DNA from 4 places in the Sporosarcina siberiensis genome. Region 1 is predicted to be linked to each of the others. Evidence: riboswitches for the same ligand, from Rfam matches in the RefSeq annotation. Region 1 holds a riboswitch; each other region holds the start of a gene.

What was found. Region 1 has a riboswitch for S-adenosylmethionine ahead of mtnK (S-methyl-5-thioribose kinase). Riboswitches for the same ligand answer to the same signal wherever they lie in the genome.
Region 2: linked by a shared signal. The riboswitch ahead of metK (methionine adenosyltransferase) and the one ahead of mtnK (S-methyl-5-thioribose kinase) in region 1 are both predicted to bind S-adenosylmethionine.
Region 3: linked by a shared signal. The riboswitch ahead of ACFSFY_RS07875 (O-acetylhomoserine aminocarboxypropyltransferase/cysteine synthase family protein) and the one ahead of mtnK (S-methyl-5-thioribose kinase) in region 1 are both predicted to bind S-adenosylmethionine.
Region 4: linked by a shared signal. The riboswitch ahead of ACFSFY_RS10440 (2,3-diketo-5-methylthiopentyl-1-phosphate enolase) and the one ahead of mtnK (S-methyl-5-thioribose kinase) in region 1 are both predicted to bind S-adenosylmethionine.

The regions. Positions count from the first base shown of each region.
Region 1 is NZ_JBHUGI010000009.1:50-8,031, forward strand. It holds gene ACFSFY_RS05275 (methylthioribulose 1-phosphate dehydratase) at 558-1,175, opposite strand; SAM riboswitch class I at 1,374-1,543, shown strand; gene mtnK (S-methyl-5-thioribose kinase) at 1,613-2,812, shown strand; gene mtnA (S-methyl-5-thioribose-1-phosphate isomerase) at 2,809-3,846, shown strand; gene ACFSFY_RS05290 (sugar ABC transporter substrate-binding protein) at 3,867-4,952, shown strand; gene ACFSFY_RS05295 (sugar ABC transporter ATP-binding protein) at 5,030-6,547, shown strand; gene ACFSFY_RS05300 (ABC transporter permease) at 6,516-7,508, shown strand; gene ACFSFY_RS05305 (DUF2935 domain-containing protein) at 7,621-7,982, shown strand, end outside.
Region 2 is NZ_JBHUGI010000027.1:131,774-139,755, reverse strand. It holds gene ACFSFY_RS10730 (NUDIX domain-containing protein) at 24-485, shown strand; gene ACFSFY_RS10725 (alpha/beta hydrolase family protein) at 475-1,260, shown strand; gene pckA (phosphoenolpyruvate carboxykinase (ATP)) at 1,337-2,923, opposite strand; SAM riboswitch class I at 3,085-3,204, shown strand; gene metK (methionine adenosyltransferase) at 3,398-4,594, shown strand; gene ACFSFY_RS10710 (gamma carbonic anhydrase) at 4,655-5,167, opposite strand; gene ACFSFY_RS10705 (alpha/beta hydrolase) at 5,285-6,073, shown strand; gene ACFSFY_RS10700 (histidine phosphatase family protein) at 6,188-6,760, shown strand; gene ACFSFY_RS10695 (hypothetical protein) at 6,773-7,033, shown strand; gene ACFSFY_RS10690 (methyl-accepting chemotaxis protein) at 7,152-7,982, shown strand, end outside.
Region 3 is NZ_JBHUGI010000021.1:96,854-104,835, forward strand. It holds gene ACFSFY_RS07855 (TRAP transporter permease) at 1-507, shown strand, start outside; gene ACFSFY_RS07860 (NAD(P)H-dependent flavin oxidoreductase) at 542-1,510, shown strand; gene fabG (3-oxoacyl-ACP reductase FabG) at 1,517-2,278, shown strand; gene ACFSFY_RS07870 (hypothetical protein) at 2,466-3,674, shown strand; SAM riboswitch class I at 3,824-3,939, shown strand; gene ACFSFY_RS07875 (O-acetylhomoserine aminocarboxypropyltransferase/cysteine synthase family protein) at 4,059-5,354, shown strand; gene ACFSFY_RS07880 (Ldh family oxidoreductase) at 5,472-6,539, shown strand; gene ACFSFY_RS07885 (glycine betaine uptake BCCT transporter) at 6,633-7,982, opposite strand, start outside.
Region 4 is NZ_JBHUGI010000027.1:79,403-87,384, reverse strand. It holds partial or broken gene ACFSFY_RS10460 (DUF5412 family protein) at 1-307, shown strand, start outside; gene ACFSFY_RS10455 (hypothetical protein) at 763-1,395, opposite strand; gene ACFSFY_RS10450 (YunC family protein) at 1,960-2,262, opposite strand; gene ACFSFY_RS10445 (glycerol-3-phosphate dehydrogenase/oxidase) at 2,310-3,977, opposite strand; SAM riboswitch class I at 4,192-4,296, shown strand; gene ACFSFY_RS10440 (2,3-diketo-5-methylthiopentyl-1-phosphate enolase) at 4,481-5,674, shown strand; gene ACFSFY_RS10435 (2-hydroxy-3-keto-5-methylthiopentenyl-1-phosphate phosphatase) at 5,809-6,483, shown strand; gene ACFSFY_RS10430 (cupin domain-containing protein) at 6,508-7,020, shown strand; gene ACFSFY_RS10425 (peptide MFS transporter) at 7,114-7,982, opposite strand, start outside.

The DNA.
Region 1 (7,982 bases):
TATTCACAATGAAAAGGTTGGATTGTCATTTACACATAAATATTGACACTCCCATTTGAAGTCGAAGAAGAAGATGGAACATTAAACTTATTATATAAAAGTAATGAAACATCTGATTACTCAAATCTTTCATTACAAAATGAGGTCTTCTATAAAATTAACTTAGAAGAAGATTATGATGTAGTAAAACCTTATAATAATGGGGATGAGACACATTTCGGTAAAATATCAGGAAATACCTAAAGTTTTTATTGTAGTAATGGTACCAATTAGTGAGCAAAATCTGTTACAGAATCGTTCAAGATAATTAAGAAACGGATGAATTTATGAAAAAGCGATTTCTTCTAAGGAAAGTTTCACTATAGAAGTTCCCAGTAGTAAGATGACTTTAAGATTGTAGATGCTTTAAGCTAATGGCTGTTTCAAATATATGGATATAAGAGACCATTAATTCAAATGTGAATTAATGGTCTTTGTTGTACTTTATTTGGTATTTGAATAAGCGATCTGAACGGGTTATTGAAAAATCTAGAACTGCTTTTTCTGTTTTTAAAGGATTAGTATGATTTTACTTGTTGAATCATTAGCTGATATTGAAATAAAAATTCAGAAGCTTCTAGCAACTTTTTCGCCTCAAAACTATCATTTCCCCAAACCGTAATTCCGTGATTTCGAATGAGTACCGCACCACTATCGCTATGTATATGTTTTTCGAATTCTATAGCTAGCTGCGGAATATATGCGAAGTTGTGAATGATTGGTATGCGAAGAACGGCATCTTCCTCCCATAATCCAAAAGCCTTAATAAGTTCCTGCCCTTTAAAGACAATCATTTCTTGATCACCATACAATTCTGAAACTACGTTATTTGCTACAGTATGCACATGCAAACAACATCTCGCCGATGTTTTGTTAAAAATAGCACAGTGAAGTAATGTTTCTGCAGAGGGTTTTAGTGATGTTTCTTCCACTGGATTACCTAAATGATCTACAAGTAAAAAGTCCTCGCTTGTTCGCTTATTTTTATCCCTACCACTTGCGGTAACTAAAAATTGAAGTGGGGAATCTTGCACTTTAATTGCAAGGTTTCCGCTAGTACCCATAAACCAATCACGAGCTGCCAATTCATCTTTGACATCCGCTAAGTCATTCCATTCAGCCAAATAAGTACTCATATATAATCCTCTTTTCATTAAAAGTCATAATCGGTTTTGAATATTATAGTGTATATCTCTATATTGTTTTTCTAAAGTTGATTGTTTCACTTATCAATATATTTGTCAATAATTCATTATTTCAATAAAATCATTGACACTTCTTTTAGAATAGTGCTAAGATACAGTACAAATAGAATAGCAAATTAAATTGCAGCACTCTTATCAAGAGCAGGCAGAGGGAGATTGGCCCAATGACGCCCAGCAACCGACCGTAATACCGTTGTGAAACGGGGCGCATACTTTGCGCCTGGATGATTCATCCTTTAAGGCACGGTGCTAATTCCATCAGAACATACTTATTTAGTATGATTTCTGAAAGATGAGAGGCAGGGAATTTTTAATTCTTTAGCCTCTCTATGTTTTAGAGAAGGCTATTTATTTTGCATTAAAGGGGGATGAAGAGAGTGGTAAAAGTAGTGGGAAAAAAATATGAAGAGCTAAATGTAGAGAAGGCAATTCAATTGGCGATAGACTATCAATTGTTCTCGGAGCATTCAGAATTGTCGTGTACAGAAATAGGAGACGGCAACTTAAATTATGTATTTAGAATTACGGATATAAATACAGATGAAAGTATTATTATTAAACAGGCATTGCCTTATGCAAAAGTAGTTGGAGAAAGTTGGCCGCTCACACTAAAGCGAGCTAAAATTGAAGCCGAAGCACTTAAAGAACACGGAAAATATGTACCGAAGATTGTTCCAAAAGTATTGGGTACCGATACGAGTCTTGCAATTACAATACTAGAAGATCTTTCCCATTTAACTGTTGCGCGTGAAGGTCTTATAAATGGAGAAAATTATCCGAAATTAGCAGCAGATATTGGTGAATATCTAGCAAAAACTTTATTTTACACATCAGATTTCGCCTTACATCCATTTGATAAGAAAAAGCTAGTTGTACAGTTTTCAAATCCTGAATTATGTAAAATCACGGAAGATCTTGTTTTTACAGATCCGTTCTTTGATAGTGAAACGAATAATATTGAGCCAGAATTGCAATCAATTGTTGAGGCGTTATGGGCCAATAAAAAAACGAAATTAGAAGTAGCGAAACTGAAGCGTACCTTTTTAACGAAAGCCGATGCACTATTGCATGGCGACTTACATACAGGAAGCATTTTTGTGAGTCAAAAAGAAACAAAGGTCTTTGATCCAGAATTTGCATTTTATGGACCCATCGGTTTTGATATAGGTCAATTTATTGCGAACTTAATAATGCAAGTACTTACTAGAGAGCGTGAACAAAGGGAACTGCTCACCCTACAAATAGAGCAAACTTGGTTGGCTTTTACTACAACCTTTTCGGAACTTTGGAAAAAGGATTCAGTTGATAACTATTCATATATTGAAGACTACGAAGTCGAAGTGCTAAGAGAAGTACTCAGTGACACACTTGGTTTTGCCGGTTGCGAAATTATCCGAAGAGTTATTGGATTAGCACAAGTAAAAGATTTAGAAAGCATTCAAGATAGTGAAAAACGAATTAAAATAAAAAAACAAGCTTTGGAAATTGGTGAGCTACTAATTTTGAACCGGCTTAAGTTCGGATCGATTCATAGCGTAACGAACCTAGTACGAGGTGCAGTAGAATGAGCATTCCAACGTCAATCCTATGGGAGAAAAATAAGCTTATTATTTTGGATCAGCGTAAATTACCCATTGAAATTGAGTATTTGACTTTGGAAACCATTGAAGATGTTTATGATGCAATTGTTAAACTGAAAGTACGTGGTGCACCAGCAATTAGTATAGCTGGAGCCTATGGACTGGCGAATGCAGCACAAAAATATAATGCAAACACTATAAATGACTTTCTTCAAGAACTCCAAAAGGATTACGTTTATTTGATTGGTTCGCGCCCTACAGCAGTCAATTTAAAGTGGGCCTTAAACCGACTGATGTCTTCTGTTCAAAATATTGAAAGTGTAACCAAAGCGAAATCTGTACTAATTCAGGAAGCAATCAACATTCATGAAGAGGACGAGGAATTCTGTAAAAGTATTGGAGAATACGCTTTAACGTTGTTGAATGATAAAACTAAAGTAATGACGATTTGTAACGCAGGATCCATTGCGACAGCAAAATATGGTACCGCACTTGCTCTATTTCATTTAGGAAGCGAACGAGGGAAGCATTTTGAGGTGTACGCTTGTGAAACTCGACCTGTCTTTCAAGGTGCAAGATTAACTGTTTGGGAACTTCAACAATCCGGTGTAGATGTAACGTTAATTACCGACAGTATGGCCGCTCATACGATTCATTCCAAAGGAATTGAAGCAATTATTGTCGGTGCTGACCGAATAGCTGCGAATGGAGATACCGCAAATAAAATCGGAACGATGAATTTGGCGATTTTAGCGAAAGCCTTTGATATACCATTTTACGTAGCTGCTCCTTCCTCTACATTCGATTTAACAATAAATAGTGGCGAAGAAATAATTATTGAAGAGAGAAATGCTGATGAAATTACTATTATTGGGGAACAGCGAATTACTCCACCCAATACGAAAGTATTTAATCCAGCTTTCGATGTAACACCTGCTAAATATATTACGGCTATCATTACCGAAAAAGGAATTATCGATCAAAATTATGTAGATACCATTCAACGCCTTTTTGGCAACTAAAGTATAGAGGAGAAAAAAACATGAAAAAACAATCAGCATTGTTATTATTTGCAACACTATTAATAGGAGTATTACTGACAGCATGTCAACCTAAAGGCGAAGGCAGCGCTGAGGCAACACCGGTGAAAAATGCTGAGGAATCTGAAAACCCATTAGCAAATAAGAAAGTCGCACTAATTATGCAGCAAAATCTTGGAACTTTTTCTGCCCAATATATTGAGGGAGTAAAAGAACAAGTTGCCGCTTTTGGTGGAACTGTTACGGTATTTGCTTCTGAAGGCGACTTGGCTAAAATGGCTTCTAACCTAGATGCTGCAATCAATCAAGGTGTAGATGCAATTCTAATTGATCACGGAACAAAGGAAGCGTTAAATCAAGGTGTTGAAAAAGCGATTGAAAAAGGAATTTCTGTTGTAGCATTTGATGCTGGAGTTGAGGTTGAAGGTGTTGTTGTTTTAGAGCAAGGTGACCAGCAAATGGCTGAAATGACTTTAGAAAAATTAAAAGAAGATGCGAATGGTGAAGGAAACATTGTGAAAATCTGGGTAGCCGGTTTTGCTCCAATGGAAAGAAGGCAAGTCGCATATGCTGATTTCTTGAAAGAAAACCCTGGCATTAAAGAGATTGCCGCATTTGGTGCAGCAACGGCTAATACAGCACTAGATACTCAAGCACAAATGGAAGTAATTCTAAAGCAGTATCCAAATGAGGGTGATATCACTGCAGTTTGGGCGGCTTGGGATGAATTCGCGAAAGGTGCAGTTCGTGCAATAGAGCAATCTGGCCGTACGGATATAAAAGTATACAGCATTGATATGAGTGACGAAGATTTGCAAATGATTCAAAATGAGAACAGTCCATGGGCTGCATCTGCTGCGGTAGATCCTACAGATATCGGTCGGATTCAAGTGCGTTACGCATACCAAAAAATAAATGGTGAAAAACCAGAAGAACATATTGTGTTAGAACCAATTTTCGTGGATGCTGCAAAACTACCAGAAAACAAAGTAACAACTAACGAACTTCATGAATTTATTGATGGTTGGGGAGCGAGCGATCAAGGGTATTCAAAAGCACTAAAAGAATTAGAAGAAAGCTTGAAGTAAGAAATGAAGCTGTCCTTATAAAAAGGGGCAGCTTATTTATCAAATAGGGAGGTTTTTCTGTGGAAACTTTACTCTCAATGAGTGGCATTCAAAAACAATTTGGTAAAGTGACCGCCCTGACTAAGGGAGAATTTGTACTTGAAAGAGGAGAAGTACATGCATTACTAGGAGCAAACGGTGCAGGTAAAAGTACTTTAATGAAAATTCTTTCAGGTGTTTATCAACAAGATGATGGAGAAATCATACTTAATGGAAAAACTGTGAATTTACGTTCACCTAAACAAGCAAAGGAACTAGGCATTTACTGTGTGTATCAGGAAGTGGACACTGCAATTGTTCCTGAACTGTCCGTAGCGGAAAACATTATGTTGGATACATTTTCAAAACCAGGAAACATATTTATTTCTAATAAAAAACTCTATGCAGAGGCATCTAAAGCATTGCAACAATTAAAGGCGGGGAATATCTCTGTTCAGCAACCTGCTTTTATGCTCACTCTTGCAGAAAAACAATTGATATTAATAGCACGTGCACTCGTTCATTCCGCAAAATTAATTATTTTTGATGAACCGACTGCTCCGTTATCCGTACAAGAATCTACACGTCTTTTCTCGGTTATAAATGATCTGAAGAACAACAATGTTGGCTGCATTTACATCTCACATAGATTACCCGAAGTATTTGAAATAAGTGATCGAATAACAGTGATGAGAGAAGGAGCAACTACTCAAACGTTTAAAACGACTGAAACTACGGAAAATCAAGTTATTGAATCAATGCTCGGTGAAACGTTTAGGAATGAGTTAACAAAAATACATAAATCTACGTCTGAAATATTGTTAGAAGTAAATGGTCTCTCAGATAATAACAAATTGCATGATATTAGTTTTACAGTTTCGAAAGGTGAAATCGTTGGTGTAGTTGGTTTAGTAGGCGCAGGAAAAACAGAACTCGCAAAAACTCTTTTTGGATACAATCAATTCAATAAAGGAAGTATTTATTTAGATGGTAAACGGGTCCAAGCCAAACACCCTTCAGATGCCATTAAAGCTGGAATGGCACTAATTCCTGAGGAACGTAGAAAAGAAGGCCTTTTTGTTCATGAATCTTTACAAACAAATGCAACATTCCCCAACTTGCGTAAATTTTCACATCGTTTTTTTATGAATAAACGTGCGGAGAAAGAGTTTGCAAAGAGTATTGTTAAAAGCCTTCAAATTAAGACGGGTAGTGTGGATACACCGCTTGTACATTTAAGTGGTGGAAATCAGCAAAAAGTTGCAATTGGGAAATGGATGTCTTTGGATTCTAAAATTTATTTGTTTGATGAACCGACAAAGGGTGTCGATATCGGTGCCAAAGTGGATATTTTTAAACTTATTCGTGAGATTTCTGAAAAAGGAAATGGATGCCTTTATTTTTCATGTGAGGTACATGAAATAATAGGGATTTCTGATCGGATTCTCGTTATGTATGATGGGCGGATTGTAAAGGAATTTTCACATGAAGATGCAACAGAAGAGAAAATATTGCTCTACGCAAGCGGCGGAACGGAGGAACAAAATGAAAGACAAAAGTATAAACATTCTATTTAAATATGGAACAATTGTTTTAATGATTGCTATTATTATTTATTTTAGTTTTATTAGTGATGCTTTTCTAACGTATAATAATTTTTCGGATATTTTACGATCGATTTCTATAGTGACGCTTCTTGCTTTGGGTGTTACTTTTACTTTGGTCGTCAATGGATTTGATTTATCCGTAGGGTCGACGATGTCCTTATCGACAGTCATTACGGCTTCTTTAATGGTTTGGTATGACTTGCCATTGTGGCTTGTGCTTATACTACCTATTTTAGTAGGCGTTCTTGTTGGTATGTTTAACACGCTTTTAATAGTTGTGATTGGTATCCCAGATTTACTGGCTACACTTAGTACGATGTATATCGTTGCCGGCTTACACCGGACATATACAGAGGGCTATTCGATTTACAATAACATGCCTCTTGTTTCGGGAGGGACTGCACCTGGCGAGTTATCGCAAGCATTTCTATGGATTGGACAAGGGAAAATGCTCGGTTTACCTGTTCCAGTTTGGATAATGCTCGTGATGGTTTTCCTAACCTATTTAGTATTGAATCATACACGTTGGGGCCGCGTGCTCTACATGACAGGTGGGAATGCAGAAGCAGCTACATTGTCAGGTGTTAACGTTAAAAAAGTTAAGTTTTCCGCCTATGTTATTTCCGGTGTTTTTGCATCAATGGCGGGAATCTTATTCACAGCACGTGTTGGTTCAGGACAAATCGATGCGGGCGCACCACTGTTAATGGAAGCAGTGGCAGCTGTCTTTGTTGGTTACTCCGTTTTAGGTGCTGGTAAACCGAATGCCATCGGTACATTTTTTGGTGCAGCCGTTATCGGTATATTACTGAATGGCTTAACGATTCTTAATCTACCTTATTATGCATTTGATATTATTAAGGGAGCTGTGCTTGTATCTGCCCTAGCAGTAACGTATGTTCATGCGAAAAACCGGTTTTCAGCAGGATAATAATTAGTTTCCAACGTTCATAATTTCTTCTTAACTTATTAGGCAAGGTCGTTTGGCATAATCATAATGGGTGAGACATAACATGTGTTGGACGTACAAATAAGAAAGAGGTGTGGTATTGCCATACACAGATAATTACGAGCGGGATACCTATGGAATAATTGACTTTTGGGTGCGTAATAATTTTGAGCATGGTGAGTTCTTTGATCGTGAAATTAGTCATCATGAGCTAGAATTGGCTCGTACGAATCACGAAATGGTTCAGCGAATGGGGAAAATTTTTAACCGTGCAGAAAAGAAAACTGTAGATATTGGGCTCTTATTGGATGAAGCGAAAAGTTCCACTCGAGAGTTTCGTGAATTGCTTCTTCATACAATGGATAAATCTTTAAAATGTGAAGTGATTATATCAACGCCGGTTTCACTTTTGGATCACATGATTCGTGAAGCTGAAGAGGCTGAAAAAGTTTTCAA
Region 2 (7,982 bases), on a different contig from region 1:
AAACGGAGGAAGGGGTATTTGATTTGATTTCTTTTAAAGACTTGAATGGATTTAAAGTGGATTTAACATTTGAAAAGGACTTTTTTGAAATAGAAATAAATCATGTGTTGGTTGTTTTAAAACATGAAGGAAAGTGGCTCCTCGCCAAACATAAAGTGCGAGGAGTTGAATTTCCTGGTGGTAAAGTTGAAAAGGATGAAACTTTGGTCGAAGCTGCAATGAGAGAGACATTAGAAGAAACAGGTGTCCTTATAAACGACTTAGAGCATGTTGCAGAATATGTTGTTCATGGAGATGTTCCTTTTTGTAAAGCTGTATTCACTGGATCTGTTGTTAAAATACATTCGAATTATTCACTACTTGAAACAGATGGCGTAGTTTGGATGAATGATTTTGAACTTGATTCTTGTGAGTATTTAAGTTTTCATATGAAAGATGAAGGGATATCGGCTATAAGAAAGCGGGTGGGAGAACTTGAATTGTGATGCAAGGATGGAAAATAAACGTAACTATCCATCTCCAAATCCCAATGTTCGTTTATTTGAGATTACGTATTGGTCGGATGGTTTCAAAGTAAAGGGATTATTAGCTGAGCCAATTGCAGATGGACAATATGAAGGAATAATTTATTTGAGAGGCGGAATTCAGCATGTTGGGATGGTACGTCCCTCGAGAATTGCGCAGTTCGCTTCGCAAGGCTTTGTCGTATTTGCTCCTTATTATCGAGGAAATCGAGGAGGAGAAGGAAAAGATGAGTTTGGTGGAGACGATCGTTTAGATGCAATAAATGCTGTTGATGTTTTGAAACAGAATCCAAAATGCATCTCATCCAAGATTCATTTATTTGCCTTTTCTCGTGGTGGCATTATGGCCCTTTGGACAGCAATTCTAAGGGAAGATATTACATCAGTTGTTACTTGGTCAGGTGTTTCTGATATAATATTTACATACAAAGAGCGAAAAGATATGAGGAAGATGATGAAAAGGGTAATCGGCGGCACTCCTAATACGAATCCTGACGAATATCGCAGACGAAATGCTTTAGCTCGAATCAGTGAACTGAATGCACCTGTACTAATTATACATGGGATGCAAGATGAACATGTTTCTATTGAACAAGCAAAATTACTAGAAAACGCTTTATTTGAAAATGGAAAAGTATATGAAACACGATACTTCCCTAACTTCACGCATTACATTCCTCCAGCTCAAAACATACAAATTGTCCGTGATTTATGTGATTGGATGAGAAGACAGTAGAATTAAACACTATCTTCCTGAATACAAAAAACCCCAGATCACACAATTGAATTGTGTGATCCGGGGTTATATTTAATTATGCTGTTGGTCCGCCTTTAAGAATAATTTCTTCGGATACAGATCCGAATTTCTTGAAGTTTTCACGGAATAGTTCTGCAAGTTCATTTGCTTTTTCATCATATGCTTTTTTATCAGACCAAGCATTTCGTGGATTCAATACTTCAGTTGGAACACCTTCAATTGCTTTCGGCATTTCTAAACCGAATATATCGTTTGTGTCTGTTTCAATAGTGTTCAGTTTACCTTCAAGTGCAGCACGTACCATAGTTCGCGTATATTTTAAATCCATACGACGACCAACTCCATATACTCCACCAGTCCAACCTGTGTTCACAAGAAATACTTGTGCACCATGTTCATCAATTTTCTTCCCTAACATCTCCGCATACACTGTAGCGTGAAGAGGTAGGAACGGTGAACCGAAACAAGTAGAGAATGTTGCTTCAGGTGAAGTAATTCCACGCTCTGTTCCAGCAAGTTTCGATGTGAAACCGCTAAGGAAATGGTACATAGCTTGTTCTTTCGTTAGTTTTGAAATTGGAGGTAAAACACCGAACGCATCCGCAGTTAGGAAAATAATCGTTTTAGGATGTCCAGCAACCGATGGATCTACAATATTATCGATTGATTGTATCGGATAAGCTGCACGAGTATTTTCAGTTAACGAACCATCGTCGTAATCTGGAATGCGTGTTTCTGAATCGATAACAACGTTTTCCAAAACCGAACCAAAACGGATAGCACCAAATATTTCAGGTTCTTTTTCACCTGAAAGATTGATACATTTCGCATAACATCCGCCTTCGATGTTAAACACGCCATTATCAGACCAGCCGTGTTCATCATCACCAATAAGCTTACGATCTGCATCAGCAGAAAGTGTTGTTTTACCTGTACCAGAAAGTCCGAAGAATAACGCAACATCGCCTTTATCTCCAACGTTTGCAGAACAGTGCATTGGTAAAATTCCTTTTAAAGGAAGTAGGTAGTTCATAATTGAGAAGATTGATTTTTTCATTTCGCCGGCATATTCAGTTCCACCAATAAGTACAATTCGTTTTTCCATAGAAACAATTATAAACGTTTCGGAATCTGTACCATCAACAGCAGGGTCTGCTTTAAATGATGGTGCTGCTAAAATTGTAAATTGTGATTGATGTTCTGCTAACTCTTGCGCGCTCGGGCGAATGAAGAGTTGATGAACGAAAAGGTTTTGCCAAGCAAGTTCGTTAACAACTTGTATAGAAAGGCGAGACTCAGGATCTGCTCCAGCGAACCCTTTAAATACAAATAATTCATCTTTTTTTGCTAAGTGTTTAATTACTTTGTTATATAGAGAATCGAAAATCTCTGTTGAGACCGGACGGTTTACACTGCCCCAATCGATGTTATCTTTAGAAGATTCTTCTTCGACAATATACTTATCCTTCGGGGAACGACCTGTATATTTTCCTGTTAAAGCTGTTATCGCTCCATCTGCAGTTAGCTGTGCTTCTCCACGTGTTGTTGCTTTTTCAACAAGTTGTGGAACTGAGAGTTGAACATTTACATTTTCTCCGGAAAGAAGATCTTTTAGAGTTTCGCTAATTGTCGTTGAAATCATAATTAAGTACCGTCCTTTACATATATAATTGGATGACATCACATTCATCAATTAGTATAACACATTTAGAATAATAAACTATACTAATTGAATTGAATTATTTTCGAGAGAAAGATTGACATATGCAGACATGTTTCGTAACATATTTAATTGAACGGATACTCTTATCCCGAGCTGGTGGAGGGGTCAGGCCCTATGAAACCCGGCAACCTGCAGTAACGAATTTGTTATCGTGATGGTGCCGAACCTGATGCAAGGTGAAAGTCCTTGGACGATAAGAGTGAAAGGTGCTTTTTCAAAATAAGCCTTTCCTCATGTAATAAATACGTGAGCGAAGGGCTTTTTCTATTGTTTCAGCCCTTAATCCTCGTGTATGAGCTCGTAATGGCGCTTACCGTTCTTATAACAAGAATGGACTTTACATGGGAAGTATGAGTACCGTATCAATCTCGTAGGATATAAGGAGGAAATAAATTGACGAATCGTAAACTTTTTACATCGGAATCTGTAACAGAAGGACATCCAGATAAGATGTGTGATCAGATTTCAGATGCAATTTTGGATGCAATTTTAGCAGAAGACCCCAATGCACGTGTTGCTTGTGAAACGACTATAACGACTGGTCTAGTTTTGGTTGCAGGTGAGATTACAACGACTACGTACGTAGACATTCCAAAAGTAGTACGTGATACAGTAAAAGAAATTGGTTATACTCGTGCAAAATACGGTTTTGACTGGGAAACTTCAGCAGTTCTTACTGCCATTGATGAACAGTCTGCAGACATCGCAGCAGGCGTCGACGTGTCACTTGAAGCTCGTGAAGGTTTAATGAGTGACGAAGACATCGAAGCAATTGGAGCAGGCGACCAAGGTCTTATGTTTGGCTATGCATGTAATGAAACACCTGAACTAATGCCACTCCCAATTAGTATGGCTCATAAATTAGCGCGTAGACTATCACATGTACGAAAAGAAGAGATTATTTCTTATTTACGTCCAGATGGAAAAACACAGGTAACTGTTGAATATGATGAGAATAATAACCCAATTCGTATTGATACAATTGTTATATCTGCACAACATCATCCTGAGATTACGCTTGAACAAATACAAAAGGACATAAAGGAACATGTTATTAAACCAGTTGTTCCATCTGAATTGATTGACGAAAACACGAAATATTTTATTAACCCGACAGGCCGCTTCGTTATTGGTGGACCTCAAGGAGATGCTGGTCTGACAGGACGTAAAATTATCGTTGACACTTACGGTGGTTATGCCCGTCATGGTGGGGGTGCTTTTTCAGGAAAAGATGCAACGAAGGTTGACCGTTCTGCGTCTTATGCTGCACGTTACGTAGCGAAAAACATCGTTGCTGCCGGTCTAGCTGACCGATGTGAAGTTCAAATTGCATATGCAATTGGTGTTGCGCAACCGGTTTCTATTTCAATCGATACATTCGGTACAGGAAAAGTTACAGAAGGTGAATTAGTGGACCTTGTCCGCGGAAATTTCGATCTTCGTCCTGCAGGGATTATAAGAATGTTGGATTTACGTCGTCCTATTTATAAACAAACTGCGGCTTACGGACATTTTGGTAGAACTGATATTAATCTACCTTGGGAAGAAACGGATAAAGCGGATCGATTAAGAGAACAAGCAAATCAATAATACAACGTAATAAAACAAGAGCTAGTAGATTGGTTTACCGATCTACTAGCTCTTTTGAACTTATTTTTGTAAGCTTTTATAGTATTGTCCTTTTTCAGCATAGCTCTTTACGACGCGATCCATTTCTGCCCGGTCGACATCCGTAAGTGGACGCATGACTTTCGCGGGTGAACCGAGGGCAAGTACACCTGGTGGAATTTTTTTACCTGGTGGGACCAGACTTCCAGCCCCAATAAAGGAACCTTCCCCAATTTCAGCTCCGTCTAATATAATGGAACCCATACCAACTAGAGCACCTTTTCTTATTGTACAGCTATGTAAAGTAACCTGATGACCAATCGTAACTTCATCTTCAAGAATTAATGGGAATTGTGGGCTTTGGTGTAGACAACATAAATCTTGAACATTAACTTTTCGACCGATGATTGTAGGGGATAAATCGCCTCGTATCACTGTGTTAAACCAGATGGATGATTCGGGACCAATCGTCACGTCTCCTGTAATAGTTGTGAAATCCGCAATGAAAACAGTTGGATCGATAATAGGGTATTTGTCTTTGTATGGATAAATCATGACTTCTCCTCATTTCTATTTGATAGTGTATAATTAATTGTAGCAAAGTTTATGTTTTATTGTTTGTAAAAAGGGAATAATACTGTGCTGAACGGATTATTAAGGAGGTAGATGTCTATGTGGAAATGGGAAGCGGAAGGTCAACCAAAAGCGGTTGTTGCTATCATCCATAATGCGTACGAACATCACAGTAGATATGCTTGGCTCATTCAGAAGCTGCGAAGTAGTGGATTTCTCGTCGTAACAGGCGATTTACCCGGCCATGGTGAACAAGCAGGTCGTAACGTACATGATGAAAGTTTTGGATCCTATGTAAATTATGTAAAGAAATTGCTTGATGTTGGTGTAGCAGACGGCTTACCACTTTTTGTTATTGGTCATGGTCTTGGTGCAACGCTAATGATGCGTATGCTGCAGACTGAAAAAATTGAGTGTGCTGGTTATATATTTAGTTCTCCGTGGTTACACCTTAATCACTTGCCTCCCAAACATTCAAGTGTTCTGTCAAAATTCACTTCGTCTATGAAACTAAATCATGAATTACCAATTGAGATGTTAACTAGAAATCAGGATTTGCATATAGAAGTACGTGAAGATGATTTTTACAACCCAATTATGACCGCTTCATGGTACAAAGAGTTGCAATTTTTCATGAAATCTGTGACTCAATATGAAGGAACAATTCGCGACGTGCCAATTCTCCTTCATTCAGCAGGAAGTGATAAGGTGACGGATATCAGCTACGCTAAAAAGTGGTTGCTTGCTCAGGAACTTTCAGAAATTCAATATAAAAAATGGAATCGATTGTATCACGACTTATTTCACGAGCCAGAACGAGATGAAGTGTTTTTATATACAGAATCCTTTATGCATTCTGTTTTGCGTTCACTAGGATATGTAGTATAAGAAACGCCAATTATAGGCGTTTTTTTATTTTGGTTAAATGCTTATGTCATCTTATATACATTTAGTTTATAGTTAAAGGACTAATTAGAAAATTTAAATTAGGAAGTGTTTCGTGTGACAGTCATCGGATTTGTTCGACATGGTGTGACCGCTTGGAATAAAGAAAGACGCGCACAAGGGAGTTCCGATATTCCGCTTGATTTGGATGGGGTTGAAATGGCTCATCGTATTGCAGAACGATTATCGGGTGAAACTTGGGACATTATTTTTACAAGCCCATTAGTTCGTGCAAGAAAAACTGCTGAACTGATTGCTTTACGGAAAGAAAATATTGATTTGGTTGTGGATAGTCGACTTGGTGAAACAGGTGGGGGCCAAATCGAAGGAACAACAGAAGCTGAACGGATTTTAAAATGGGGTGCATCATGGAATAGTCTTGATTTAGGCCGTGAGTCCAATGAGCAAGTTCTAAGTAGAGGGTTAAATTTTATTGATGAAATAGGCCAAACGTATAGTGATGAAAAGGTATTAGTTGTGAGTCACGGGAGTTTTATTCGAAAGCTTATAAAAGCTTTAGTTCCGGAAGATGATTTAGATGAAGCTCTGGCTAATACGTCAATTACAATCATTCAACTTAATGAAGGCGGAAATCATTGTATAGTGCATAATTGCACAAAACATCTTTAAGGGGGAATTTATATGGATACGATTTTGTCTTTATTAATTATTAGTGTAGGAGCATTTGTTTGGTTTTCATTAAAGAAATTTAAACATAAGCCATTCATTGTGAATTTCAGTCTTTCCGCAATGCTCTTACTAATTGTTTGGAAAACCTCTCTAATGAATCCACTGGATTGGCTCTCAATAGCGGTAATTGTAATCTGTGGCATTGCTTTTATTATGCAAATGATTCTTGGATTTAAAAATATAAATCCGACAGAGGATTCAGAGATATATTAGAATGTCGATGTGCTTATTTTTACAGTGAGTTTAAATCTTTTTCGGAATTAACTATTATTTCAATAGTATTAAAAATCGATTATTACAGCCGAAATATAAGGGCAAGGGGGCTATACTATTGAAATCAATTAGAACGAAAATAATTGTTAGTGTATTTATATTATTTTTTATTACAAGTAGTGTGATTTATGGATTCGTTTCGGTTCAAATGAAAAAACAAACGGAAGAAGTACTTTTTGATCAAAGTGAAGTGGCTGTTAAGGAAATGAGCTATGCAATCGAAAACTTTTTCATTCAATATGAACAGGCATTAAAGCTCATTTCAAATAACCAGGCGGTCACTAATTTTATTGCTACGCAAGATGGTCGTGAAAATGAAAATGAACGGATACTAAATCTAGAGATTGAAAAGGCTTTAGGAAATTTCATTGAAATTATGCCGGCATCCGATTTAATCTATTTTGCATTTGAAAACAAATTCACAAAATTCTCACCTGAGGTGGATGTGGGACCCGATTTTGACCCAACAGTCCGTCCTTGGTATGCAGCTGCACTAGATAAGATAGGCGAAGTTGCTTGGACAAATCCGTATATTGATGTAGTTTCAGGTGATTACGTCATTACAGGATCATTAGCAATACGTGAAAACGGATCGGTTATTGGTGTCATCGGCTCAGATATTAGTCTTGCAACTTTAACGAATAGTATTTCTGAAAGTGAGTTTGGTTTTAACGGCTATCCGTTTTTATTCGATAGTGATGGTGGAGGAATTGTCCATCCCCTTTTGAATCCCAAAGATGAGAAAATGGTCGACCTTTCTTATGTGACAGAAATGTTTGGCGCTGAAAAAGCGAGCGGTATCGATCGATATGATGAAAATGGCGAAAAGATGATTGGGATTTTTACAACGTTATCGGAGTCTGGTTGGAAAGTCGGTGCAGCTTTCAAT
Region 3 (7,982 bases), on a different contig from region 1:
GCATATATCGTTCAAGTGCCACTGACTATACCTGCTTTAATTCTACTTGGAGTTTCACCATTAGCTGCACATATGTTCGTGTTCTACTTTGCAGCTCTGTCTGCAATTACTCCTCCGGTTGCATTGGCGGCGTTCGCGGCAGCAGGTCTTGCCGGTGCTGACCCAATGAAAACAGGATTTGCGGCTGTTAAACTAGGTCTAGCTGCGTTCATCGTGCCATTCTTCTTTGTTTACGGTGAGACGTTATTACTAGTCGGTGCATGGCCTGCGATTATTGTTTCTGTAATCACAGCGATAATTGGTATTATTGCTGTCGCGTGTGCTACTGAGGGATGGTTTATCAGACAAGCATATTGGTATGAAAGAATATTGTTATTCGGTGGTGCTGTTCTTCTAGTATTACCAGGAGTGGCATCAGATGTTATCGGAATAGCATTATTGCTAGCGATTTACGTATTCCAAAAGAAATTACATCCTATGTATTTAAGCGGTAAAATGGCTTCATAATTGGAGCCTTAGAATTGAAAGGTGCAGAAGTAAAATGATTGAAACAAAGATCACACAGATGCTAGGCATTCGATATCCAATCATCCAAGGCGGGCTTCAGGGCCTTGGAACTTCTCCTTTAGTTTCAGCAGTTTCTAACGCGGGTGGATTAGGGTTAATCACGGCCGGAAGTTACGAAACAAAGAAAGAAATGCTGGAGGATATTGAACTTACAAAGACACTTACAAATAAACCTTTTGGAGTGAACATTGCGATTGGGATTCGAAGACCAATGGATGAATTCGTTGAAGGTGTAATTGAGTCCGGCGTTAAAATCGTATTTACTTCAGGAAATAATCCTGAACAGTATATGGATGACCTGAAAAAAGCAAATGTAAAAGTTATTCATGTTGCTCCTTCTGTTCGTTTTGCAAAAAAAGCAGAGTCGTTGGGCTGCGATGCAGTTGTGGTAAATGGCTATGAATGTGGTGGACATCCAGGTAAAGAAGATACAACCAGTTTAACTCTTATTCAAAAAGCGGTAAAAGAGCTTTCGATTCCAGTTATCGCTTCAGGCGGATTCTCAACGGGTAAGTCTGTACTCGCCGCTGTAGCATTAGGTGCAGGTGCCGTACAAATGGGCACCCGTTTCTTAATGTCAAAAGAAGTTAGACTCCATCAGAATGTAAAAGATTATTTGGAGAGTTTGTCTGAAACAGATACTGTAATGGTGAAGAAATCGATTGGGAAAACCGCCAGAGTTATGAAGACCAATCATTCTATTGAGTTGGAAGAGTTGGAAAAACAAGGTGCTACCTTCGAAGAGATTTTCCCTTATATAAGTGGGGAGTCGTATAAAGAGCTAATTGATACGGGTAATTTAAATACAGGAGTAATCGCACTTGGGCAAACGATCGGTCTTATCGATGAAGTAAAAACTGTAGCTGAAATCATAGAAGAAATTGTTTATGACTATCGCAATCAATTAAGTTATTTGACGATGAATACAATGGGAAAAAGGTGAAAAACTTTGACTGATTTCACAAATCAAGTAGCAGTTATTACAGGAGCAGGTAAAGGCATTGGTAAAGAAATCGCCAAAAAGATTGGCCTTTCAGGAGGTCATGTATGTCTTTTAGATGTGGATGAAAGTATCTTAAATGCAACGGCTATTGAGTTTAGGGAGATGGGAATTTCCTTTGAAAAGTATGTCGTCGATATTACAGCTGAAGAAGATGTGAAGAAAGTATTTGCAGAAATTAATAAGACACATAATAGAGTAGATATTCTCGTGAATAATGCAGGGATTATACGGGACAACTTACTATTCAAAATGAGCACACTAGACTGGGACCAAGTAATGAATGTCCATTTAAAGGGAGCATTTATTTGTAGTAAATATGCACAAGAACTCATGGTGAAGAATGCGTACGGTAGAATCATTAATCTCTCGTCCGTTTCTGCTTTAGGGAATAGAGGACAGGCGAACTATGCAACGGCCAAAGCCGGTATCCAAGGTTTTACAAAAACATTAGCATTGGAGCTAGGGCGTTATAACATTACGGTTAACGCAGTTGCTCCTGGTTTCATTGTTACCGAAATGACGAAATCTGTGGCTGAACGTAATGGCATAGCATTTGAGCAGTTGGTTGAAGAAAAGGCCAAACAAATCCCTGTGAAACGTGCAGGAATGCCGGAAGATGTTGCTCACGCAGTTTGTTTCTTTGCAAGTAAAGAATCCTCTTTCGTTTCTGGACAAGTTTTATATGTTGCCGGTGGTCCCAAAGCATAAAGTAGAAATTTGAGAAGTTATTGAAACTTATATTAATAAGAAAGAGAGTAGGTGTAACATGATACGCTTTACTCTCATCATGTTAATGTGCTTGACATATATGATAAATGCGTATATTTCCCACCCTTTGATAACTGTTTTGTTTACTATAGTTTCAGTAGCTACTTTTCTAACGGTTGTTTTTTCTATGGAGATCAAAGGAAGGCTGTTCACATTATTTCTTTTTACTACGGGAATGATTATACATTTTATAAATGGCAATAGGGGACTTCAGCTGTTTGAGGGGATTACACAAAACCTTCCACTGCTTGCAATCCTAATATTGGCTCCTCTGCTGTCAATCCCGCTTAGAAGAGAAGGAATAATTGATACTATCGTTTCCGGGTTATCAAACAATAAAAATGATGAACGTAAAACATTTTATAGTATGAGTTCTTTTATGATGCTGTTAGCACCTATATTAAATATGGGTGCGATACGCATCGTGCATGACTTTGTAAAAGATGTTAAAATTGAGCCCAAAATGTTGTCTCGTTCTTACTACTTAGGGTTTACACCTGCCGTTCTTTGGTCACCATTTTTTGCCTCAGTAGGTATTGTAATCTATTTATTAGAAGTTAAATATATGTCCTATATATTAGTAGGAATTACGTTTTCACTTATGCAAGCTGTTGTAGGTTTGTTTTTACTGAGACCGAAAGCGACTACTCATACACTTTTACAAGAGCCTGGACAATTGAAGCCTGATGAGAATGGTTTGAAGAACATATTTTTTCTTATAGTATTTGTTTTAGGGTTGATTCTATTATTGATTAGTATGGAATCGTTGCTTCATAAACCAATGCTGTTATTGGTTAGTTTTATTTGTGTTTTGGTTCCATTTGTTTGGGTTGTTCTGCGTAATAAATGGGCTGTTGTTAGAGAAGAGTATTTGCACTATAAGGACCGTTTGTTAATTGGATCTAGAATGGAAATCTCCCTATTTTTAAGTGCGGGTATTTTCGGGAATGCAATTGCCAATACACCTTTTATTAATGTGCTAAAAAGCGCAATAGAGTGGTCAGTAAATGAATCACTTGCTGTATTGTTTTTGTTTATCCTCTTGTTTGTGACCGGGGTAGCAATGATTGGAGTTCACCAAATCATTTCAATACCTTTAATTTTATTAACGCTTATTGAATCAGGAATTCCATTTAATCCTTTACCTATTGCTTTTATGTGTATTTTTAGTTGGATGCTATCAGCTGCTATTAGTCCTTTAAATGCGATGAACATTATAATAAGCCAGAATGTAAAAAAAGATGGTTTTACCGTTGCGTTTAAATGGAATGGATTGTATTTTCTAGTAATTACTTTAATGGCATTTGGTTACATATATATTATTGATATGTTTTAAAAAGGATGTATTTTCATTAAAAGTAAGTATGCTTAGACTAAAAGTCTTTTTTTAGAATTAGTTTTCAGAAACTTTTAAATAAACACTTGACTTTATATTGCGACTACATCTATACTATGTAACAAGATGGAAAACTGAATACAACAACACTCTTATCAAGAGCGGCGGAGGGATTAGGCCCTACGATGCCCAGCAACCAGCAAGTGACCAACTTGCAAAGGTGCTACTTCCTACAGTTTCGTGTAAACGGACTGAAAGATAAGGGGAGGAATTTGCGAAAGCGTAACCCTCTTCTTAAGCGAAGGGGGTTATTTTTTATTCCTTGGAACCCCCAACGCCTCCGCACTATATTTTTCATCTAAAAAACTACTGGAGGTAATGACAATGACAAACGAAAACCTAAAACCTGAAACACTTCTACTACACGGTGGACAAAAGCCTGATCCGGTGACTGGATCCCGTGCGTTGCCAATTCATAGAACAACTTCTTTCGTTTTTCGAGATACGGAACATGCACAAAACTTATTTGGTTTATCAGAAGCTGGAAACATCTACTCACGAATTACGAATCCGACGGTAGCTGTGTTTGAAGAACGCCTAGCGCTTCTCGAGGGCGGAACGGCTGCGGTAGCTCTTTCTTCGGGAATGGCCGCAATTGCTTTCTCAATTTTGAATGTTGCAGGTACTGGTGATGAGATAGTGGCAGCAAGTAATTTGTACGGTGGCACATATAACTTATTTGCGGTTACACTTCCTCGTTATGGAATTACTGTGAAGTTTGTTGATGTGACGGATCCAGAAAACTTCCGGGCTGCAATTACGGATAAAACGAAAGCGATTTTTGCAGAAACAATCGGAAATCCAGGTCTTCACGTTCTTGATATCGAAGCTGTAGCAGAAGTTGCACATGAAAACGGATTGCCGTTACTGATTGACAATACATTCCCATCACCATATGGTTCAAATCCAATTGAGTTTGGAGCGGATGTCGTGATTCATTCCGCAACGAAATGGATTGGTGGCCACGGTACGACTATTGGTGGAATTGTGGTCGATGCTGGAAAGTTTGATTGGACACAAGGTAGATTCCCAGGATTTACAGAGCCCGATGCATCGTATGGTGGCTTGCGTTACGGAATTGACGCAGCGGCAGCAGCATTCGCAACAAAACTGCGCGTACAGTTATTACGCGACTTTGGACCATGTCTCGACCCTGACAGTGCATTCAACTTCTTGCAAGGGTTAGAAACGCTTCACTTGCGTGTTCCAAGACATAATGAAAATGCGGTTAAAGTGGCTGAATTCTTGAAGAATCATCCTTCAGTGGAATGGGTTACTTTTACAGGTAATACAGATCATCCATCACATGATCTTGCTAAGAAGTATTTGAAGAATGGTTTTGGTTCTATCGTGATTTTCGGCATTAAAGGTGGCCGTGATGCGGGTAGAAAAGTAATTGACAATGTGGATATCTGGTCGCATGTAGCGAACGTAGGGGATGCAAAATCACTAATCATCCATCCGGCTTCGACAACACATCAACAACTAGGTCCGGAAGATTTGAAGAAGTCTGGTGTTACAGAAGAGCTTATCAGACTTTCAGTAGGCCTAGAATCAGTTGATGATATCATTGCAGATCTTAAACAAGCGATTGAGAAGGCAGTTCCAGTGACGGTGTGATTAGAGTATATTGCGAGAGACGGTTTATTCGTCTCTCTTTTGTTGGTGGTACAGCAGATTCCATCTATAATTCCTAGTATCAAATGATGAAAACGAATGCAAAGGGGACTTAAAACAATGAATATAGAAAAAAGAATACCTGTGAAACAGTTGAAAAAGTTTTGTTATGAAGTATTTACAGCTCTCGGTATACCAAAGAATGAATCTGAAGTGATAGCGGATAGTTTAGTCGATGCGAATGTGATGGGAGTAGATTCACATGGAGTTACAAGATTAGCGGATTACATAGGTCGATTAGAAAATGGAGTGATTAAAAATCACACGGAGTTAACGGTATTAAGAGAAACTGAAACAACGACGCTATACGATGCAAATAACGGTTGGGGTCAATATGCAGGGAAAATTGCAATGGAAAATGCGATAGAAAAAGCAAAGAAATATGGTAGTGCATTTGTAGGTGTTAGTAATTCAAATCATTTTGGGACCGCTTCATATTTCACGAGAATGGCAGCCAATGCAGGTTGTCTAGGAATCGCTATGACGAACACGTCGCCAATAATGGTTGCATGGGGAGCGAAGAAACCTACATTAGGGACGAACCCAATCTCTATTGCCGTTCCTTCGAACAATGAGCCCGTAATTTTGGATATGGCAACTAGTAATGTAGCTCGAGGGAGAATTAATTTAGCTGCAAAGAATGGAGAAGAAATTCCAGAAGGATGGGCTATTACAGAAGACGGTCATGATACGACCGATGCACAAGAAGCCCTGGATGGTTTTCTGCTTCCTTTTGGATCTAAAGGGTCTGGGCTGTCGATGATGATTGATATAATGACCGGCGTAATGACCGGAGCCATGTTTGGAGAACATATTTCACAAATGTACAATGACACGAGACCACAACAGTTAGGTCACACATTTATTGTATTTGATATTGAAAGTTTCATGGATTTGGATACATTTAAACAGAGAATGGATGATCGCATTACACAAACGGTCACAAGTCCTCCAAGTGCCGCTCATCAGAAAGTATATATGCCTGGAGAAATAGAACAAATCAAAAGAGAGAAGAGCTTGAAGGAAGGTATTGTTTTAACACAAGCGATTTATAATGAATTGCAAGAGCTTGGGCATAAATATAATATTTCAATAGAAGAGTATCTAACGGATGCAAGTTCAAAATGAATGAATTTCGGAACTTATAGAAATAGACGTGCTTACAATTGAGCAATTCTCTTTAAACAAAAAAACAATTCCTGTTAAGGAATTGTTTTTTGTTTACTTTTTCATTAATTTTAGTTCTTCTTTTAATGATTTCATTAATGCAATTACCATTAAGACTATGACAAAAGAGAAGGGTAATGCTGCGATAATGATCGTATTTTGTAAGGCGGTAAGACCGTTTACAGATAAAAGAATTACTGCGATTGTTGATTGGATGATACCCCAAGTTAGTTTCACCGTGTTTGGCGGAGTTAATGACCCATTTGTCGATTGCATACCTAAGACAAAAGTTGCTGAGTCTGCCGATGTGATGAAAAACGAGATGATCAATAAGATTGCTACAAACGAAAGAATTAGCGATAACGGCATTGTGTTAAACATTTCAAAGACAACAAGCTCTGTGGATGCACTTGCCAAATCTTGAATACCTGTACTTTGGATATTAATAGCCGTTGATCCGAATGCAGAAAACCAAAATGCACCAATAACTGTTGGAACGACGAGAACGCCGAATAAAAATTCTTTAATCGTACGACCCTTTGATACACGGGCTATAAACATTCCGACGAAAGGTGCCCATGCAATCCACCATGACCAGTAAAAGATAGTCCACGCGTCTAACCATTCTCGGTTTTCTGCATTAAGTGGAGACGTTCTGAAACTTAACTCGATAAGACTTGATAAATAACCACCAACTGAGTCGGTAAACGTATTGAAAATGAGTAAAGTAGGTCCGAGAATAACAACTAAAGCAAGTAGTGCAATTGCAAGGACGAGATTTAAATTCGATAAGTATTTAATCCCTTTACTGAGCCCAGACCATGCGGATATGATAAATAATACTGTGACAATTGCAATAATAATGAGCTGCGATTGGATTCCTATTGGGACATCAAATAAGTAATTTAATCCGGCATTTATTTGAACAGCACCGAACCCGAGTGATGTTGCAACTCCGAAGACAGTGGCGAAAACTGCAAGTACATCGACTAGTGTGCCCCATGGACCTTCCATCTTTTTACCGAATAAGGGCTTCAAAGTGGCTGATATCAAACCGGGTTGTCCTTTTCGGAATTGGAAGAAAGCGAGTGACAATGCTACGATTCCATATACTGCCCATGCATGAAAACCCCAGTGAAAAAAGGTTTGACGAAGGGACTCTTTGAAAGCTTCAGCGCTTCCTGGTTCTGCAGTTGCTGGGTTAACAGCAAAGTGGGATAGTGGTTCAGCAGCACCGTAGAATACGAGCCCGATTCCCATGCCGGCAGAAAAAAGCATTGCAATCCAAGTGATTGTGGAAAACTGTGGTCGATCAGTATCTTTTCCAAGCCGGATTTTACCATAAGGACTTAGAATTAAAAATATACTTAAAGCTAATAGAAATGACAGAAGTATTATGTAATA
Region 4 (7,982 bases), on a different contig from region 1:
GCGTATATTGGGCATTTTTTGATATGAATAGGTAACCGAAGGGTGAATATCTCACGGAAGAAAGTTCACCTGATGGTAAGTTTACGGTAAAAGCATATGTTGCTAACGGTGGAGCTACAACGTCTTATACAGTTCGTGGTGAGTTGGTTTTCAATAAAAAAAATAAAAAAATAAAAAAACTAAGAATGTTTACTGGAATCCCAAGGAAGATGGTTCTGATAAAAAGTGGTTTGATAATGACACGGTAATAATTAATGGGCATTCTCTAGACGTGCCAGAGGATAAGTTTGATTTTAGGGATCAGTAATTCACTGCACTGTTAACGGGTGCGATTAATGCATAAGAGTTACGCTATAATCGGGCTATTTAAGAAGTTAAGGAGCTGACAATGTGGTGTTCTTCAAAAAGATGAGCGATAAAGAATCATTCAACTCGAGAAAAGGAATGATTTTCGGTTTTTATACTTACATGCTAGTGTCAGCAGTGAACTTTTTTTATTATTTATCTACAGAAAGCGTCTTGTTCTCTCCGAGTTATATTTTTTGGAGTGGTTTATTAGCTTTCTTTTTGTTTGAGTTTATTTTAAATCTTAAAGACAAATTCATTAGAAAAAATATAGATAATTGAGTTGATCCTTTTTATTCTAGAATAGTGCGCAATTGTTGCACAGGGCTTGCACCTTATAACAAACGGGCCAAAGAATTGAAGAAGAATGATTATATAAAGTAATGACCTTATCAACTTACTTGATAAGGCAAAGGTTCACTCTATTTCAGACTTTTCACGTTCATTTCTTTGTTTTGTCTGCAACCAAAAATCGGGTGATTCATAACGAATTAAAGAATAATCAAGTTCTTCTTCATTAGTTGCTACCTGAACTAACAAAAGCTTCTCTTTATTACTCGGGTGTATATCTGCTGTTTTAATGTTTATAACCTCTACTCCTGTTCGTTTAGGTGTTCCAACAACAACAACTTGATTTCCTTTTGTATAAACATCTGTGATATTTGTTTGAAACACAACTATATACAGGTCAAGGTCAGTTTCATTCATTGCAGTATTAGCAGCAATACCTACATTCTGTGTAAAATGTAATTCTTCTGAAATCCCAATGGAATAATAAGGGAACATTCGGTGGAGAGAATAGTGTATTCGAGAAGGAATATAGCTCCATCTTCCAGTCGTGCTATGCCAGTGTTCTTCGTAAATTGGTCTAATATAGTTTGGTTCGCTTTTTATTACTTTGAAAGGGATTTTTATTCCTTCTTTTAACACTTCTGAAATAGGGATGGCATCGGTAGGATAATTCACATCGGTTCCCTCTTCAAAAGGGAAAGGTGAATCAAGAATGGTGGTAGGTTCAGGTGGTTCAAGGCTGTCTAAACGTTGTTCCAATTCCTCAATCCGTTTGTGTTCACTTTTAATATTATTCGGTTGCGAGATGGATAACTCCGTTAGTTTTGTATTTAAGGACTTACTATAAACAAATAAGCTTAAAATAATTAAAAAACAAATAATATAACCAATCCTTGTTTTTAACATGATCTGATCACCTCAGCATATTATCTGCTTTTATGAGGGATTTATGCGGAAGATTAGTTATTTTAGCAGTCTTGGCGATAATATCAATTAACAAATTGATTGTAGCAATCAAAAGTTAAATACAATCGAGTATCTTCAGTATTAGGATGTTTTAATCGTTTAGCATTGTGCAAAAAAAGGGGTGCGTCCGTCTGGAACGGAAATCAACGTGTGAAGAAATCTCCACTTGGGTGCGTTTGCCGACAAAAATTACTTCCAGACACTTAGTTGATTAGAGTACCAATAGCCTATCTAAAGCCTGTTGTGTATAAATACTAAAGTTTATTACATTAGAAAAATGAAGAGTCCCAATTCATAATCGAATTAGGACTCTTTTTTGTATTTAATTTCGTTTATTATACCGGTTCCCTTTATAAGCTACACCATTTTCAATAAGGCATCTTTACCAATCATACCTGCATGAATCCCGAGACTTTCTGCTTCAGTTGTAACCATTTCGAGTGGGGCATTAAGCAATTGGTCAATTGTTTTAACGCCAACTGCTCTGCCCGCTATAATTTTGCGGTCACTCAAATGCCTATTCAATAGGCCTACATCTAGTGCACCACACATTATATACCCATTTTCGTTTGAAACAGTTAACAATGTAGTCTTTGGTAAATGAACCGTTACTGCAGTAAATGAATACCCATCAATAATAACAGTCGTCAATGACACCATTTAATCTACCCCTTTCACTTATATATATTTAGGGGAGTAGCAATGGGTTACTCTTCTTCAGAAACGACAGTAGCATTTTCCAGATGTTTATCTAAATCAGCAGTAAAGTCCTTTTTTTGCTCAATACTCCATTCGAGTTTTTCAGACATTAAATCGATTACAAGTTCTTTCCACTTATGTACCCAAGCGATATCAAACAGAAGAGCTCCGGTACGTCTCCAAAAGAAATCGACAGGAGTACAAGTGAATTCATCTTCAATCGAATAGACGACCTGAGCATAGATATCTACAGGCATTCCAAACTCTTCTGCGTCGGTTTTATAGTTCTCGATTAACGCGAAAATACGATCGATGTTGGAACCGTAATTTTGAACAAGAGAATAGGCGACTTCTTTTGATAAACCATGATCCATACCTAGGCGAACTTTGGAATACTTGTATGCTTCAAAACGCTTAGAACCACCTACGTGACCGCCCGAAATGGGCATGTTTTTTGTATTGCATGGAGAATATATTTTATCGTCCTCTTTTTGGTATTCGGATGTTATTAAGTCTACAATCGTTTCCGCCATTTTTCGGTAACCTGTTAGTTTTCCACCAGCTATCGTTATGAGTCCGGTTTTCGATTTCCAGATTTCATCTTTCCTTGAAATTTCGGAAGCATCTTTTCCTTCTTCTTGGATTAAAGGTCTCAGTCCTGCCCAACTAGATTCAATATCAGATTGCGAAATCTCTAAATCCGGGAAAATAAAATGAATAGCATCCAGTAAGTAGTTTTGATCCTGTTCAGTGGTTTTGGGGTTTTTTAAATCGCCGGCATAATCAGTGTCTGTTGTTCCGATATATGTTTTACCATCTCTTGGAATTGCCAAAACCATTCGGCCATCAGGAGTATCAAAGTAAATGGTCTGCTTCAATGGAAATACACTTTGATCGAAGACAATATGCACACCTTTTGTTAAGTGTAATTTTTTATTGTCCAAAGGAAGGTCTTTTTCTCTTACTGTATTAACCCATGGACCGGCAGCATTCACAATCTTTTTGCCATGTATTTCATAAGACTCGCCGTTCAACTGATCCACAACTTTTATTCCAACAATTTTTTCGTCTGTATAAAGAAACTCTTCAACTTTAGTGTAATTGAGTACTGTTGCTCCTTGTGTTTTTGCCTCTTTCATAACTTCTATTGTTAACCTGGCATCATCTGAACGGTATTCAACGAAACGCCCTGCACCTAATAATCCTTCCTGCTTGAACTTGGGCTCAGCTTGCAGCGTTTCCTTTACAGTAAGCATGCTTTTTCTTTCATCTTTCTTAACACGCGCAAGCATGTCATAAACTCTCAAACCGATTGATGAACTGAACTTTCCAAATGTACCATTTTTGTAAATAGGTAAAATAAGCCACTGTGGAGTGGTAACATGCGGACCATTTTCGTAGACGATAGCTCGTTCTCTTCCAACCTGCGACACGATTTTTATTTCAAAACTTTTTAAATAGCGCAAACCACCGTGAATCATTTTTGTTGAACGACTGGAAGTACCACCAGAAAAATCTTGCATTTCTACGAGAGCCGTTTTCAATCCCCGGCTTGCTGCATCCATTGCAATACCGGCCCCGGTTACTCCGCCACCAATGATTAATACATCAAATTCTTCTGTTTGCATTTTTGCAATCGTTTCATGCCTATGAGAATTAGAAGTTTGTTTATTCATAAGATGTGTGCACCTCCGTTGATAATTTCTGTGATTTACTTAAATGATACTATAATACCGTGGGCTATACCTATTGAAATTACTTGAATAACCAGATATAGTTAAGCAATATGTATGTATTTATACTATTTAACAGGTTGCTAATATATTGACAATATTAATCTTTCATGAAATAATTCAAGTACTATTTTTATAGACAAAAAAATCACATATACTCTTATCCAGAGCAGGCGGAGGGAAAAGCCCAATGAAGCCCGGCAACCGACTCATTTTGAGCACGGTGCTAATTCTTCTAGCTAATAGAGCTAAAAGATAAGAAGTTGTTTGAAAAGACCTCTTCTTAATTGATAGGGTCTTTTTTAGCGTTATGGTAAACAGATAGATAGTGTTAGAGGTGAAATTAAGTTTAACTCTAGATTGAAACAGTTCAAAATCTATGAAAGAGTTATAGAGTAAACATTTTCAACCGAACTAATTATTAGATTTATCGAGGAGGATGCAATATGGGTTTAACAGCTACTTATTTATTTCCAACAGATGCAAATCAACAAAAGATTGCTGAGCAACATGCGCTTGGACTGACAATTGGATCTTGGACGGACATTCCACATCTTGAACAGGAGCAATTGAAAAAACATAAAGGTGAAGTAATTTCAGTGGAAAAGGGCGAATTAAAAGATACGGTGAAAATATTTTATCCTTCCGCAAATTTTTCTGCAGACTTACCAGCAATTTTAACCACAGTTTATGGTAAATTATCTTTCTTTGAGGGATATGAGTTAATCGATATGGATTTCGATGCAGATTTACTTGGTAAGTTCCCAGGTCCCAGATTTGGTACAAAAGGTATTCGTGAACAATTAGGTGTATACGATCGTCCTTTGTTAAAAGCCATTTTCAAAGGTGTCATGGGTAAAGATTTAAAGTTTTTCTCTTCACAATTGGAAGATTTACTGGCTGGCGGCATTGATTTAATAAAAGATGATGAGATTTTATTTGAAAATGAATTGACGCCATTTTTGAAAAGAATTACGACTGCAAAAGAAATTATTCATAATCATTATGAAAATACCGGAGCACGAGCACTGTATGCCGTTAATTTATCTGGAAGAACGCATGAATTGCATGAAAAAGCGGAGCAAGCTGCTGAATTAGGAGCAAATGCATTATTATTTAATGTGCATGCGTATGGTTTAGATGCACTGCAAGGATTGCGTGAAAATAATAATGTTGGGTTGCCAATATTGGCACATTCTGCTTTATCCGGCGTTCTTGCTGGACAAGCAGGACATGGATATTCGTACTCGTTGCTCGTTGGAAAGCTTACACGTCTTATAGGTGGGGATCTTTCCTTGTATCCAAGTCCGTATGGTAATGTTGCTATACCGCTCTCAGATGCTTTGGCTATTAATCAAGCACTAACGGAGGAGAATGGATTTGAACAAACGTTTTCCGTACCATCTGCTGGAATTCATCCCGGAATGGTACCCCAATTAGTGAATGATTTTGGTGATAATCTTGTAGTCAATGCAGGTGGGGGTATTTTTGGTCATTCTGATGGTCCAACTGCTGGAGCACAAGCCTTTAGAGCTGCAATCGATGCAAGCGTTCAAAAGATATCTTTACAAGAAGCTGCAAAAACATCTAAACCATTGCAACAGGCAATTACCCAATGGGGCGTAATTGAACCGAATTAAAGTAGCATTCTCAAATTCACAATTGAGTAGTGATTATGACAAACATATCTTCAAGTACTGATTGTAATTTGATTATTATAGTTAGAACTATGAATTATCGGTGATCGGTAATATGTAGAAGGGGGTTGAGAAAATTGGGTACATCAATAAGACCCGTTATCTTTTGTGATTTTGACGGGACCATTACAATGAAAGATAACATCGTTAATATAATGGAGAAGTTTGGACCACCTGGTTGGGAAACAATTAAAGACGCGATATTAGCACAAGAAATTTCCATTCAAAAAGGTGTTAAGGAAATGTTTTCTTTGCTCGCGACATCTCAAAAAGAAGAAATCATTTCATTTGTATTGGAAGATGCAAAAATTAGAGATGGCTTTGCTGAATTTGTACAGTTTACAAAAGATCAAGACATTCCTCTTTATATAGTAAGTGGCGGCATCGATTTTTTCGTTTATCCACTGATTGAACCATTTGGTCCTTTCGATAAAGTCTATTGTAATGAAAGTGACTTTTTGGGTGAGAATATTAAAATTGAATTTCCACATTCATGTGATGCGAATTGTACAAACCAAGGATGTGGCTGTTGTAAACCAACAATTATTCGCAACTTAACAAACGAACAACAAACGAGTATTGTCATTGGAGATTCTGTGACAGACTTTGAAGCGGCGAAACTTGCTGATGTTGTGATTGCAAGGGACTACTTAATCGAAAAGTGTAAGAAGTTAGGAATTCCTTACCACCCTTTTGAAACGTTTTACGATTGTATACGAATCGTAGAAACAGAATTTAATAGTAAGCAATAACTTAAATTAGAGAGGAAGATGAAAATGGCGACGATTACAATTCAAGGAACGGACATAGTAATTGAATCAGAAAAAGAGGTTGCAGCATTTTTAGAACAGCAAGAAGTTATCTATGAACACTGGGATATAAACAAGGTTCCTGAAAATCTTCGAGAAAAGTTCGACTTATCTGATGAAGATAAACAAGGTATTTTAAATGCATTTAAAACTGAAATTGACACGATTTCAGAGCTGCGCGGCTATAAAACTGCAGATATCATTTCTCTGTCGGAAACGACACCTAATTTGGACGAGTTGCTTGTAAATTTCCAAAAGGAACACCACCATACGGACGATGAAGTACGACTTATCGTGAGTGGACACGGCGTATTTGTAATCCAAGGAAAAGACGAACAATTTTTTGAAGTACATCTCGTTCCTGGAGATTTAATTTCCGTGCCGGAAAACATTCGCCATTATTTCACTCTCGCGGAAGATCGCAAAGTAGTAGCCGTTCGTATTTTTGTTACACCTGAAGGTTGGGTAGCAGTCTATTAATAGTTCGTTTCAAAACAAAACCGACATCCTTTAAGGAATGTCGGTTTTGTTATGGAAAAATTTAAGCAAAGGATGAGTATTTGCAAATTAAAATTAATGTACACCCTTCATAAATCTTGAAATTATAGGGGAGATAAGGAACAAAATGATACTAAGAACAATCGCAGTTCCACCAATAATTCCAAAATACAGCAATTCAGTTTCTTCAGAATAGAGTTTTACAATTTGTGCGTTTAACCCTTGTGCTGCAGCATTGGATAAGAACCAAAGGCTCATTGTCTGTGCCGAAAAAGCAGCAGGTGCAAGTTTTGTTGTCGCGGATAGTCCGACGGGTGATAAGCAAAGTTCACCGAGAACAACTATAAATATACTGAGTATAAGCCAAAATGGACTTACAAGTGTATTTGCATCTCCGAAATATCCAGGAATTAATATAACAATAAAGGATAGACCGGCAAAGAGTAATCCTAAAGAAAACTTCCTAGGAATGGATGGCTGACGATCTCCTAGCTTCATCCACATCCATGCAAACATTGGAGCAAGAACGATTATGAATAATGGATTTACAGATTGGAACCAAGCAGGGGATATCTGCATACCCATTATATTCAAATCAGTTCTTGTATCCGCGTATAGTGCAAGAATTGTTGACCCTTGTTCCGCAATTGCCCAAAACATAATAGATGCAATGAATAATGGGATATAGGCAATAATTCGAGATTGTTCTACCGGAGTTGTTTTTGGACTTCTGTACATTACAATAAAATAGGCAGTTGGAATTAGGAATCCAAGAACCCCGACAGCTGCAATGAACGACTCAAATGTGAGCCAACCTTTTGGAATAGCATACGCAATGAAACCGGCAAGCACGACGGCCGTCACGGTAAAGATTGAAAATGTTTTCTTTTTTTCTGCAGGTGAAAGTGGGTTTGCAATTTGTGTACCTGCAAGTCCAAGATTTT